3 regions of the Priestia sp. HNGD-A6 genome follow, and region 1 is predicted to be linked to each of the others. Evidence: riboswitches for the same ligand, from Rfam matches in the RefSeq annotation. Region 1 holds a riboswitch; each other region holds the start of a gene.
What was found. A riboswitch is a leader RNA that binds a small molecule or an ion and turns the genes downstream of it on or off. The one in region 1 is predicted to bind S-adenosylmethionine.

Region 1 (3,279 bases):
TTTGTAGTAGTTGAAAAAAATGACTTTACAAGTTGAGTATTACAATATATTATTTGTGACTAGAATTTCAAGAATTTTTTGAGAAGGTGTGCGATGATGAAACAATTTGAGCAATCGGAACTATTAAAAAGTTTACCAAAACAATTTTTTGCATCACTTGTAGGCAAGGTAGGAAAAGTAATGGCCCAAGGGCACGACGTTATTAACTTAGGGCAGGGAAATCCTGATCAGCCTACTCCTTCACATATTGTAGAAACACTTCAAAAAGCAAGTGCTAATCCTATACATCATAAATATTCTCCATTTCGGGGGCACCAGTTTTTAAAAGAGGCCGTTGCGACTTTTTATAAACGAGAATATGGCGTTGATGTGGATCCTGAAAAAGAAGTAGCTATTTTGTTTGGCGGGAAGGGTGGACTTGTAGAAATTCCGCAGTGCTTATTAAACCCTGGAGATACGGTGCTGGTTCCGGATCCTGGATATCCTGATTACTGGTCTGGAGTAGAGCTTGCAAAAGCAAAGATGGAAGTGATGCCGCTCACGGCTGAAAATCATTTTCTGCCCGTATACGAAGAGATAGGTGAACGTGCTAAAGAACAGGCAAAGCTCATGTTTTTAAACTATCCGAATAATCCTACCGGTGCAGTGGCAACAGCAGAATTTTTTGAAGACACCGTGGCGTTTGCTGCCAAGCACGATATTTGTGTGGTACACGACTTTGCCTACGGAGCCATTGGATTTGATGGTAAAAAGCCAATCAGCTTTTTACAGACTCCTGGTGCAAAAGAGACGGGAATTGAAATTTATACTCTTTCTAAAACGTATAACATGGCGGGATGGCGAGTTGGATTTGCTGTAGGAAATGAAAGTGTAGTAGAAGCTATTAATCTTCTTCAAGATCATATGTATGTCAGCCTCTTTGGGGCGGTTCAAGAGGCAGCAGCGGCAGCTCTGTTAGAATCTCAACAATGTGTGAATGATTTAGTTAAGCGCTATGAATCTAGACGCAATACCTTTATTCAAGGGCTTCAAGAAATTGGTTGGGACGTTACATCTCCAGCGGGTTCCTTTTTTGCATGGCTAAAAGTTCCTAAAGGATATACTTCTGAACAATTTTCAGATTTACTTCTTGAAAAAGCCCACGTTGTAGTGGCACCTGGAGTAGGCTTCGGAACATATGGTGAAGGCTATGTGCGCGTAGGACTGCTGACGGATGAAGAGCGCATGAGAGAAGCTGTATCTCGAATAAAAAAATTAAATTTATTTTAAAAACGCATTGACAATCCTTTTTGAGTTGGCTTAATATGTAAGAAGTTAACGAGATTAATAACCGATAAATCCTAGCGGTATTTTTTATTTAGTATATAATCTACGAATTCAATTTAAATAAATAGCAACTTTCTTATTAAGAGTAGGTGGAGGGACTAGCCCGATGAAGCCCGGCAACCGACTTAACGCATGTTAAGCACGGTGCTAATTCTTGCAGCAGCAGCTGAGAGATAAGAAGAGCAACGAAAGCCTCTTCTTAATTACAGAAGAGGTTTTTTTTATTAACGATATTAAACAGCAAGGGAGTTTTTAGCATAATGAGTGAAATCGTTGCAAGCTACTTACTACATGACAATAAAGGAAATTTTCATAAAAAAGCGGAAGGAATCGCTTTAGGACTAACCGTCGGCTCATGGACAGATCTGCCGCTTTTAGATCAACAGCAGCTTCAAAAGCATAAAGGGCGCGTCATATCCGTAACTGAGCTTCAAGACTGCGAACGTGTTAACGGATATTTAGGCGGAGAGGTTAAGCAGGCTATTGTCAAAATTGCTTATCCTACTGCCAACTTTTCAAGAGATTTACCGGCTATTTTAGTTACGGTTTTCGGAAAACTATCACTTGATGGAAAAGTGAAATTATTAGACTTGGATTTTCCTGATGAATTATTAGCTGAATTCCCAGGACCGCGCTTTGGAATAGAAGGTATCCGAGAGAAACTAGGCGTTTATGACCGTCCGCTTGTGATGAGTATTTTTAAAGGCGTAATTGGAAGAGATATGACGTACTTAACAACTCAGCTTCGTGAGCAAGCGCTTGGCGGAGTGGATTTGGTTAAAGACGACGAGATTTTGTTTGATAGTGAACGAACACCTTTTGAAGCTCGCGTTACAGAAGGAAAAAAAGTACTGAATGAAGTATACGAAAAAACGGGACACCGCACGCTGTATGCTGTTAATTTAACGGGACGAACGTTTGAATTAAAAGAAAAAGCGAGAAAAGCAGCTGAGCTAGGAGCCGATGCTCTTTTATTCAACGTATTTGCTTACGGGTTAGACGTACTGCAGGCACTTCGAGAAGATGATGAAATTAACTTGCCGATTATGGCACACCCAGCTGTTAGCGGAGCGCTTACGCCATCAGAGTTTTACGGTTTTTCAAATTCATTACTGCTTGGAAAACTATTGCGCTTAGCCGGAGCGGATTTCTCACTGTTTCCATCACCATACGGAAGCGTAGCGCTTTCTCTTGAAGATACGACAGGCATTGCCTACGAATTAACGCGTCCTGTGTACAAATATAAGCAGACTTTCCCGGTTCCTTCAGCAGGAATTCATCCTGGAATGGTACCGCAGCTTGTGAAGGACTTTGGAATCGACAGCATTATTAATGCAGGAGGCGGAGTTCACGGTCATCCAGACGGCGCTATCGGAGGAGGAAAAGCATTCCGTGCGGCGATAGATGGAGTACTCTCTCATCAAACACTAGCCGAAAAAGCGGAAGAATCAAAAGAGTTGCAAAAAGCTTTGCAACTATGGGGAACAGTAGAGGTGAAAGCATGACATCGTTAAAAATCTTTTGTGACTTTGATGGAACAATCACAAATAGCGATAACATTATTGCTATTATGAAACAATTTGCTCCTCCGGAGTGGGAAAGTATTAAAGACGACGTGCTAGCACAGCGCGTCTCCATTCAAGAAGGAGTAGGGCAAATGTTTGCCTTGCTTCCCGTGGAATTAAAGGAAGATATTATTTCTTATATTTTAGAGACGTCTGCTATTCGAGATGGATTTGATGATTTTATTGCCTATACAAAAGAGCATCATATTCCGCTTTATATTGTAAGCGGAGGAATTGACTTTTTTGTAAAACCGCTTTTGGGAAATCGAGTTGCAGAGGAAATGCTCTACTGCAACGGATCTGATTTTTCCGGTGAGCATATTTCCATTACGTGGCCTCATACATGTGATAAACAGTGTACAAATGACTGCGGCTGCTGTAAGCCAAC
Region 2 (3,279 bases), 990 kb from region 1:
CCCGTACTGCTGATAGCATTCAATCGTGCTCCAGCTGCTTGCTCTAGAACAAATAATCACTCCATCAACCTGCTTTGTTTTTAGCATATGAAGCGCTTCTTCTTCTTTTTTTACATCATAGTTCGTCTGACAAATAACAAGCTGATACTGCTTTTCTAACGCTTGAGAGGCCACTCCTTCTAAAAGCAGACTGAAATAAGGATGATTAATAAAAGGCAAGACGACGGCAATCATATTTGTTTTCCCTTTTGATAAGTGAACGGCATTAATGTTTTGTTCGTAATTAAGTTCTTGAATTACTTCTTCTACCAGACGGCGCTTTTCTTCTTTTACATACGGATGATGATTTAAAACCCGTGACACGGTCGAAACAGATACACCAGCTTTTTTTGCGATATCTCGGATATTTGTCATGTTTTCACCTTTTTCTCTTGCGCTGAAACGCGTTTCATACTTTATTCTCATTATAAAGTGAAAAAGCAATAAGCTAAACCCGTTACAATCATGTTTTTATTCACTTGTATAAGGAGGTCATATCATGGGTATTTTGTTATTCATTTTATTATGCGGAATTGAAATCGGAGGAGCGGCTTATGCACTTAAACAAAATGAGACACTTTGGAAGGAGCTAGATGAAAAAAAGCCGACTGATTTTTTCAAACAGTAAAAAACCCTTAAAAAGAATGTTCTTTTTAAGGGTTTGATATTACGCAGCTTCTTTAGATGATTTTGATTTTTTATTTAAACGAGGAAAGCCAATTACAATTGCAATGATACCGCAAACCGCTGTTAACATTGGATAGAATGTAAATGGAATAATCTCAATCGGTGAAACTTTAGCAAATCCTGCTGCTAGAAGCATTTGTGCACCGTAAGGGATAAGCCCTTGAACGCTGCATGAAAACAAGTCGAGCAGACTGGCTGATTTACGATTGTCAATTGAATACTTATCAGAGATTTCTTTCGCTAACGGACCTGCTGTAATAATTGAAATCGTGTTATTAGCCGTGGCTAAATTGGTTAAACTTACTAATCCGGCGATACTGAATTCTCCGCCTTTTTTTGTTTGAATGCGTCGTGTTAATAGGTTCAATAAGAACTGAATACCGCCGTTATAGCGAATGAGTTCAACCATTCCGCCAATTAAAAGAGATAAAATAATTAATTCCGACATTCCGCCAATACCTTCTGTCACAGTTTTAGCAAGAGAAGAAAGCGTGTAGCTTCCGTCAGCTAATCCAATTACGCCGGCTAATACAATTCCTCCGGTTAAAATGCTTAATACGTTTGCACCAAATATGGCAGCAACGAGTACGCCGACATAAGGCAAGATTTTAAACCAGCTAAAATCTTTAATTTCTACTGATGACGTATTGCCTAGCGTCATTACAAGTAATAAAATCACTGTAACAATCGCTGCAGGAAGGACAATGAAAAAGTTTACTTTTAATTTATCTGACATATTTGTTTTTTGCGTACGAACTGCCGCAATGGTCGTATCAGAGATTACGGATAAATTATCTCCAAACATTGCACCACCAACAACAGCAGCAATTGCCAATGTAATGGATACATGCGCCTGCTCACTGATTCCTACAGCGATAGGCCCTAACGCAGCGATCGTTCCCATTGACGTTCCCATCGAAATTGAAATGAATGCGCCAATAACAAAGATTCCGACTACCACTAAGCTTTGCGGAAGCACAGACAGAGCTAAGTTTACCGTTGAATCAACAGCTCCCATGCCTTTAGCGACTTCTGAAAAAGCACCTGCTAAAATAAAAATAAGTACCATAATAATGATATCAGGATGCCCTGCTCCTTTAGCAAAGCGTTCCACTTTTACATTAAGTGAATCTTTGCGGTTCATAGCCAGCGCCACAATGGCTGCAATGATAATAGCTACTAATACAGGCAGCTTATAAAAATCTCCCGTTATAATTCCTGATCCGACAAACAGGACTAAAAAGACGCCCAGCGGTAACAGCGCCCAGCCGTTTCCTTTTTGTTGTTCCATTCTTAACACCTCTTGTTTACGTAATAAAAAAAGACCTCTTCTTATTGATAAGAAGAGGTCTCTTATTTGTATCATAAGATTACCCTTCTCATCTTCCAAACGAAACATCGTCTGCTGGATTTGGCACCGCACTGCGTACAGCCAGTTGCCGAGACATCGTAGGGCCAGTCCCTCCGTCTCTCTTGATAAGAAGTTTGTAGTTGTTTTAAAAATAGTCTTTCACTACTGTAATCTCTTTTTATTTAATTGTCAAATGCTATTTTAGAAAAATATATAGTGTGAAAATTCTCACATCAATTAGCTACGTCACGTTTTAAAAACGCCACCCATGCTACGCCCATAAAGAAGACAAAGTGTGCAACTAAGATGAAGATTGAAAATGGAATTGTCATTCCGTCAAACATCGTCTTCATTCCGTCCATATACTGCACAAAGTTTGTGTTGGCGAACAGTAAAAATTTCCCCCACCATAGACCAAACTGTGATACTATCCCAGTTACTGCTTTCGCCCCAATACTTACGACAATAGCTAGACTTGAAGCAAGCGCGCTGTTTCTAAATAAAGACGACAGCATGAATGCGAACGTCATCATCATAAACGTTTCCATATACGCGCTGTCATACGTAAGCGTAATGTTTTTAAGCAGCTGCGCATCTCCTTCTAGACTGGCAAATCCAAAGAACAATGCTCCCCATACAAACGAAAAAAGCAAATAGCTCAGCAAATAATACAAGCTAATTAAAATGAGCGTTATGTACTTGGACGTTAAAATCGTTGAACGTCTAGCAGGGCGAATTAAAAGAAGCTTAATGGTACCCGCTTCAAACTCTTTTGCAACCATTGATCCTCCAACAGCAAGCGCGAAAAATTGAACGAGGATCAGCATGCCTGCACTAAATGACAGGAAATTCAATATGTTGTCTTCCGTTCCTGCGCTGTTTGCCACTTTCTTCATTAAAAGAGCCATACAAAGAGTTAAAATACCGATTGTGATAAACGTGATTTTTGTACTTCTTTTGTGAAACCATTTCATGTGTTCATTTTGAATTAACTTAAGCATGGTGCTCTCCCTCCGTAACGGACATAAACGAATCTTCAAGCGTCTCATAAACAGGAGTGATTCGGTAGACTAAAATATCGCTGTCCACTAATTTTCTATTCACAGCTGGAATTTGTTCTTTCATAATCACTACATCAATACTATCGGATTTTATTGTTACTTGGAATTCTTGAGATAAAAGATCCGCTGCTTGTTGCACGT
Region 3 (3,279 bases), 1.6 Mb from region 1:
TTAAATCATATTTTTGCTGGAGTGAATAGGGTAGAGGCTTCCATCAAGAGCAAACGAAATTTTACCTGTTTCTTCAGATACAACTAAAATTAATGCATCCGATTTTTCCGACATTCCAATTGCTGCACGGTGACGTGTTCCCAACTTTTTGTTCGTTGAAATAATAGACGAGAGAGGTAAAACATTAGCAGCTGAAATAAGCTGATTATTTCTAATTAGGACGGCTCCGTCATGTAAGGGTGTCCCTGGATAGAACAGTGTCTCAACTAGCGTAGCGCTGACAGGAGCTTGAATAGGCATTCCTTTTTGAATAAGAGGATCAACATTTTGTTCCCGTTCAATGACAATTAAAGCGCCGTGACGTTTCTCAGAGAGGTTATGAATAGCTAGGGACAGAGCAGCGTATTCAAATGTATAAGGCGATAAGTAATGACGCAAGTAATAAGAGGCGGCCGTAGCTTGAACATCTTGAAATAACCTTCTCATCTCCTCAAAATCACATAAAATACAATGATCACTCGTGTCTAAATGTTTAATTAAATTAGAGGCTTCAGTTGAAATCTGCTGTAAATATGTTCGCACATTATTTTTAATTGTATCGTCTAATTGAAAGGGTTGTCTCTCCATCTTATATAGCTCCTATCTGTCAGTCAGTGTTATCTGTAATGTGTGCTAATGTGAGTGAATTATCCGTAAAGCTCATAAATCCGTTATTAATTTTATAGAGAGATTTTGCATTTTATTTAGCAAGAGAACATAAAAAGTCGGGGAAAAAAGAAAGCGTTTTATAAACTGATATGTTCACATTTGGGTTAAATTTACATATGTTGTTTTAAATAAAAGTATAGATATTTCTGTGAATTTAAAGTATAGTTTTCTTATCGGATATATAATTTTTAATGTTGACAAATATTCTAAATATGCTAAAATTTTTAAAAAATGCTTATCAAGAGTGGTGGAGGGATCTGGCCCGCTGAACCCCGGCAACCTGCTTAGCAAGGTGCTAATTCCAGCAAAGTGTGTATCATTTTGAAAGATAAGGTGAAAATTATTGCCTACCCAGTCTTTCAATACGGAAGACTTTTTATTTTGATATAGCGCAAGAGATATTTTGAGGAGGGACAACGATGACTGTAAACCCCGACTTAAAACAAACCTTTGAACACGCCGAAGCAAAGTAAGAATTAAATAGTTTCGCTGACTAGACACACTAGAGGCGGTTTTATCCAATTCTAGTGGGTAAAACCGTCTTTTTTTATTGGATAACGCGGATAACTAAGAATTGGAGTGGAGAAAATGGCAGACTTATATACGTACGAAAACTGGAGCGATACATTTCCAGAGTTCGACAGTAAAGATGAAACAAAAGGAGCCCTTTCAGCATTGCAGTGGGCGTATGATACCTACGGAGATTCAATTATTTATGCGTCAAGCTTTGGGATCGAAGGAATCGTGTTAATTGATTTAATTTCAAAAGTGAAAAAAGATGCTGAAATTGTCTTTTTAGATACAGGGGTTCATTTTAAAGAAACATATGAAGTGATTGATGCAATTAAAGAACGCTTCCCTGATTTACGTATTCATATGAAAAAGCCGGATTTAACTCTTGCAGAACAAGCTGAAAAACATGGAGATGAGCTTTGGAAGAGTCAGCCTAACCTATGCTGTCAAATTCGAAAAATCATTCCGCTAAGAGAATCCCTTGCTCCTTATGATGCGTGGATTTCTGGTTTGAGACGTGAGCAGTCTGAGTCTCGTGCCAACACGAATTATTTTAATAAAGATGAGAAATTCAAGAAGGTGAAAGTTTGTCCGTTAATTCATTGGTCATGGAAAGAAATTTGGCGTTATGTGTATAAGCATGATTTGCCATACAACAAACTTCATGATCAAGGCTACCCAAGTATCGGCTGTGAGCCCTGTACCGCACCTGCCTATAATGTAGACGATTTACGTTCAGGAAGATGGGCAGGTACACAAAAAGTGGAGTGCGGATTACACGAATCTTAAATACGAAAGAGCTGAATAAATGATGCTTTTATATGTTGCCTTTATCATTGCGCTTTTTTTTGCAATGAATATTGGGGCAAGCGGTGCAGCAGCTGCTATGGGCGTTTCATACGGCTCCGGTGCAATTAAAAAGCGAAGAGTGGCCCTGTTCATCTGTGCTGTAGGAATTGTGCTCGGAGCTGTTACCGGAGGCGGTGAGGTGGTAAAAACCATCAGTTCAGGTATCATACCTGAAAAACTGCTGTCAGTAGAATTAGTTATTATCATTCTGGCTGCTGCAACGCTGTCACTCTTTTTCGCGAATTTGATTGGTATCCCTTTATCAACAAGTGAAGTAACAGTTGGCTCAGTTGTTGGAGTAGGGGTAGCTTATCAATCTCTGTATGTAGAAAAACTTTTAATTGTCATGTCTTTTTGGATTATTGTTCCGCTAGTTTCATTTGTTATTGCTTTTTTGATTGGGAAAGTGATAAAGCGCAGAGCGCATAAAAAAGAAGCAGAGGGAAAGTGGAAAAGAGTTTTAACGATTTTAGTTATTGCAACGGGATTCTTTGAAGCCTTCTCAGCTGGAATGAACAATGTGGCAAATGCTGTCGGTCCTCTAGTAGGAGCTGGATTAATGGATGCTACAACGGGTGTCATAGCAGGAGGATTGGCGGTGGCGCTCGGAGCTCTTTTACTAGGAGGCCGAGTTATTGAAACAAACGGAAAAAAAATTACTCGCTATTCTGTAGGAGAAGGCTGTATTATCTCGGGTACTGGTGCTTCTCTTGTTACAGTCGCTTCACTGTTTGGTTTGCCAGTACCGCTTACACAGGTCACTACGTCTTCTATTATTGGAATAGGCGCAGCGAAAACGGGATTTACGAAAGAACAGCGAGAAGTGGTCATTCAAATGTTAAAGGTTTGGGTGGTATCCCCTGTATTTTCACTCGTAATCTCATATGTTCTTGTGAAATTAGTACTTGAAAGCGACTTATATTCATTTGTGGTGCTAGCTAGTGGATGTATTGCTACAGGAGGTATTCTAAGCTTAGCTAGAACGACTAGAAGAAAAAGAGCAAGCCTGCAGTCGGAAAAAGAAAAAATGACTGCGTGATTCAAGTGCTTTTTATTATATTGTGTTAATTACTTAAGGAGGATTTTACAAAATGACAACAATTCAAGCACACGGTGGAGAATTAATTAATTTATATCAACCAACATATGACTACACGTCACTAACAAAAGAAATTGAAGTAGACAACATGGCTCTAAGCGATTTAGAAC

Region 2: it holds a riboswitch for S-adenosylmethionine, as region 1 does, so the genes downstream of both, SCI76_RS02855 (Na+/H+ antiporter NhaC family protein) here and mtnW (2,3-diketo-5-methylthiopentyl-1-phosphate enolase) in region 1, are expected to answer to the same signal.
Region 3: it holds a riboswitch for S-adenosylmethionine, as region 1 does, so the genes downstream of both, SCI76_RS15875 (phosphoadenylyl-sulfate reductase) here and mtnW (2,3-diketo-5-methylthiopentyl-1-phosphate enolase) in region 1, are expected to answer to the same signal.

Annotation. Positions count from the first base shown of each region.
Region 1 covers NZ_CP138621.1:1,541,053-1,544,331, reverse strand. Annotated here, with positions in the region: gene SCI76_RS07870 (pyridoxal phosphate-dependent aminotransferase) at 97-1,269, shown strand; SAM riboswitch class I at 1,400-1,506, shown strand; gene mtnW (2,3-diketo-5-methylthiopentyl-1-phosphate enolase) at 1,587-2,831, shown strand; gene SCI76_RS07860 (2-hydroxy-3-keto-5-methylthiopentenyl-1-phosphate phosphatase) at 2,828-3,279, shown strand, end outside.
Region 2 covers NZ_CP138621.1:548,283-551,561, forward strand. Annotated here, with positions in the region: gene SCI76_RS02845 (LacI family DNA-binding transcriptional regulator) at 1-414, opposite strand, end outside; gene SCI76_RS02850 (hypothetical protein) at 539-667, shown strand; gene SCI76_RS02855 (Na+/H+ antiporter NhaC family protein) at 707-2,017, opposite strand; SAM riboswitch class I at 2,103-2,209, opposite strand; gene SCI76_RS02860 (ABC transporter permease) at 2,311-3,078, opposite strand; gene SCI76_RS02865 (ABC transporter ATP-binding protein) at 3,071-3,279, opposite strand, start outside.
Region 3 covers NZ_CP138621.1:3,120,279-3,123,557, forward strand. Annotated here, with positions in the region: gene cdaS (sporulation-specific diadenylate cyclase CdaS) at 1-627, opposite strand; SAM riboswitch class I at 941-1,043, shown strand; gene SCI76_RS15875 (phosphoadenylyl-sulfate reductase) at 1,297-2,010, shown strand; gene SCI76_RS15880 (inorganic phosphate transporter) at 2,030-3,109, shown strand; gene sat (sulfate adenylyltransferase) at 3,162-3,279, shown strand, end outside.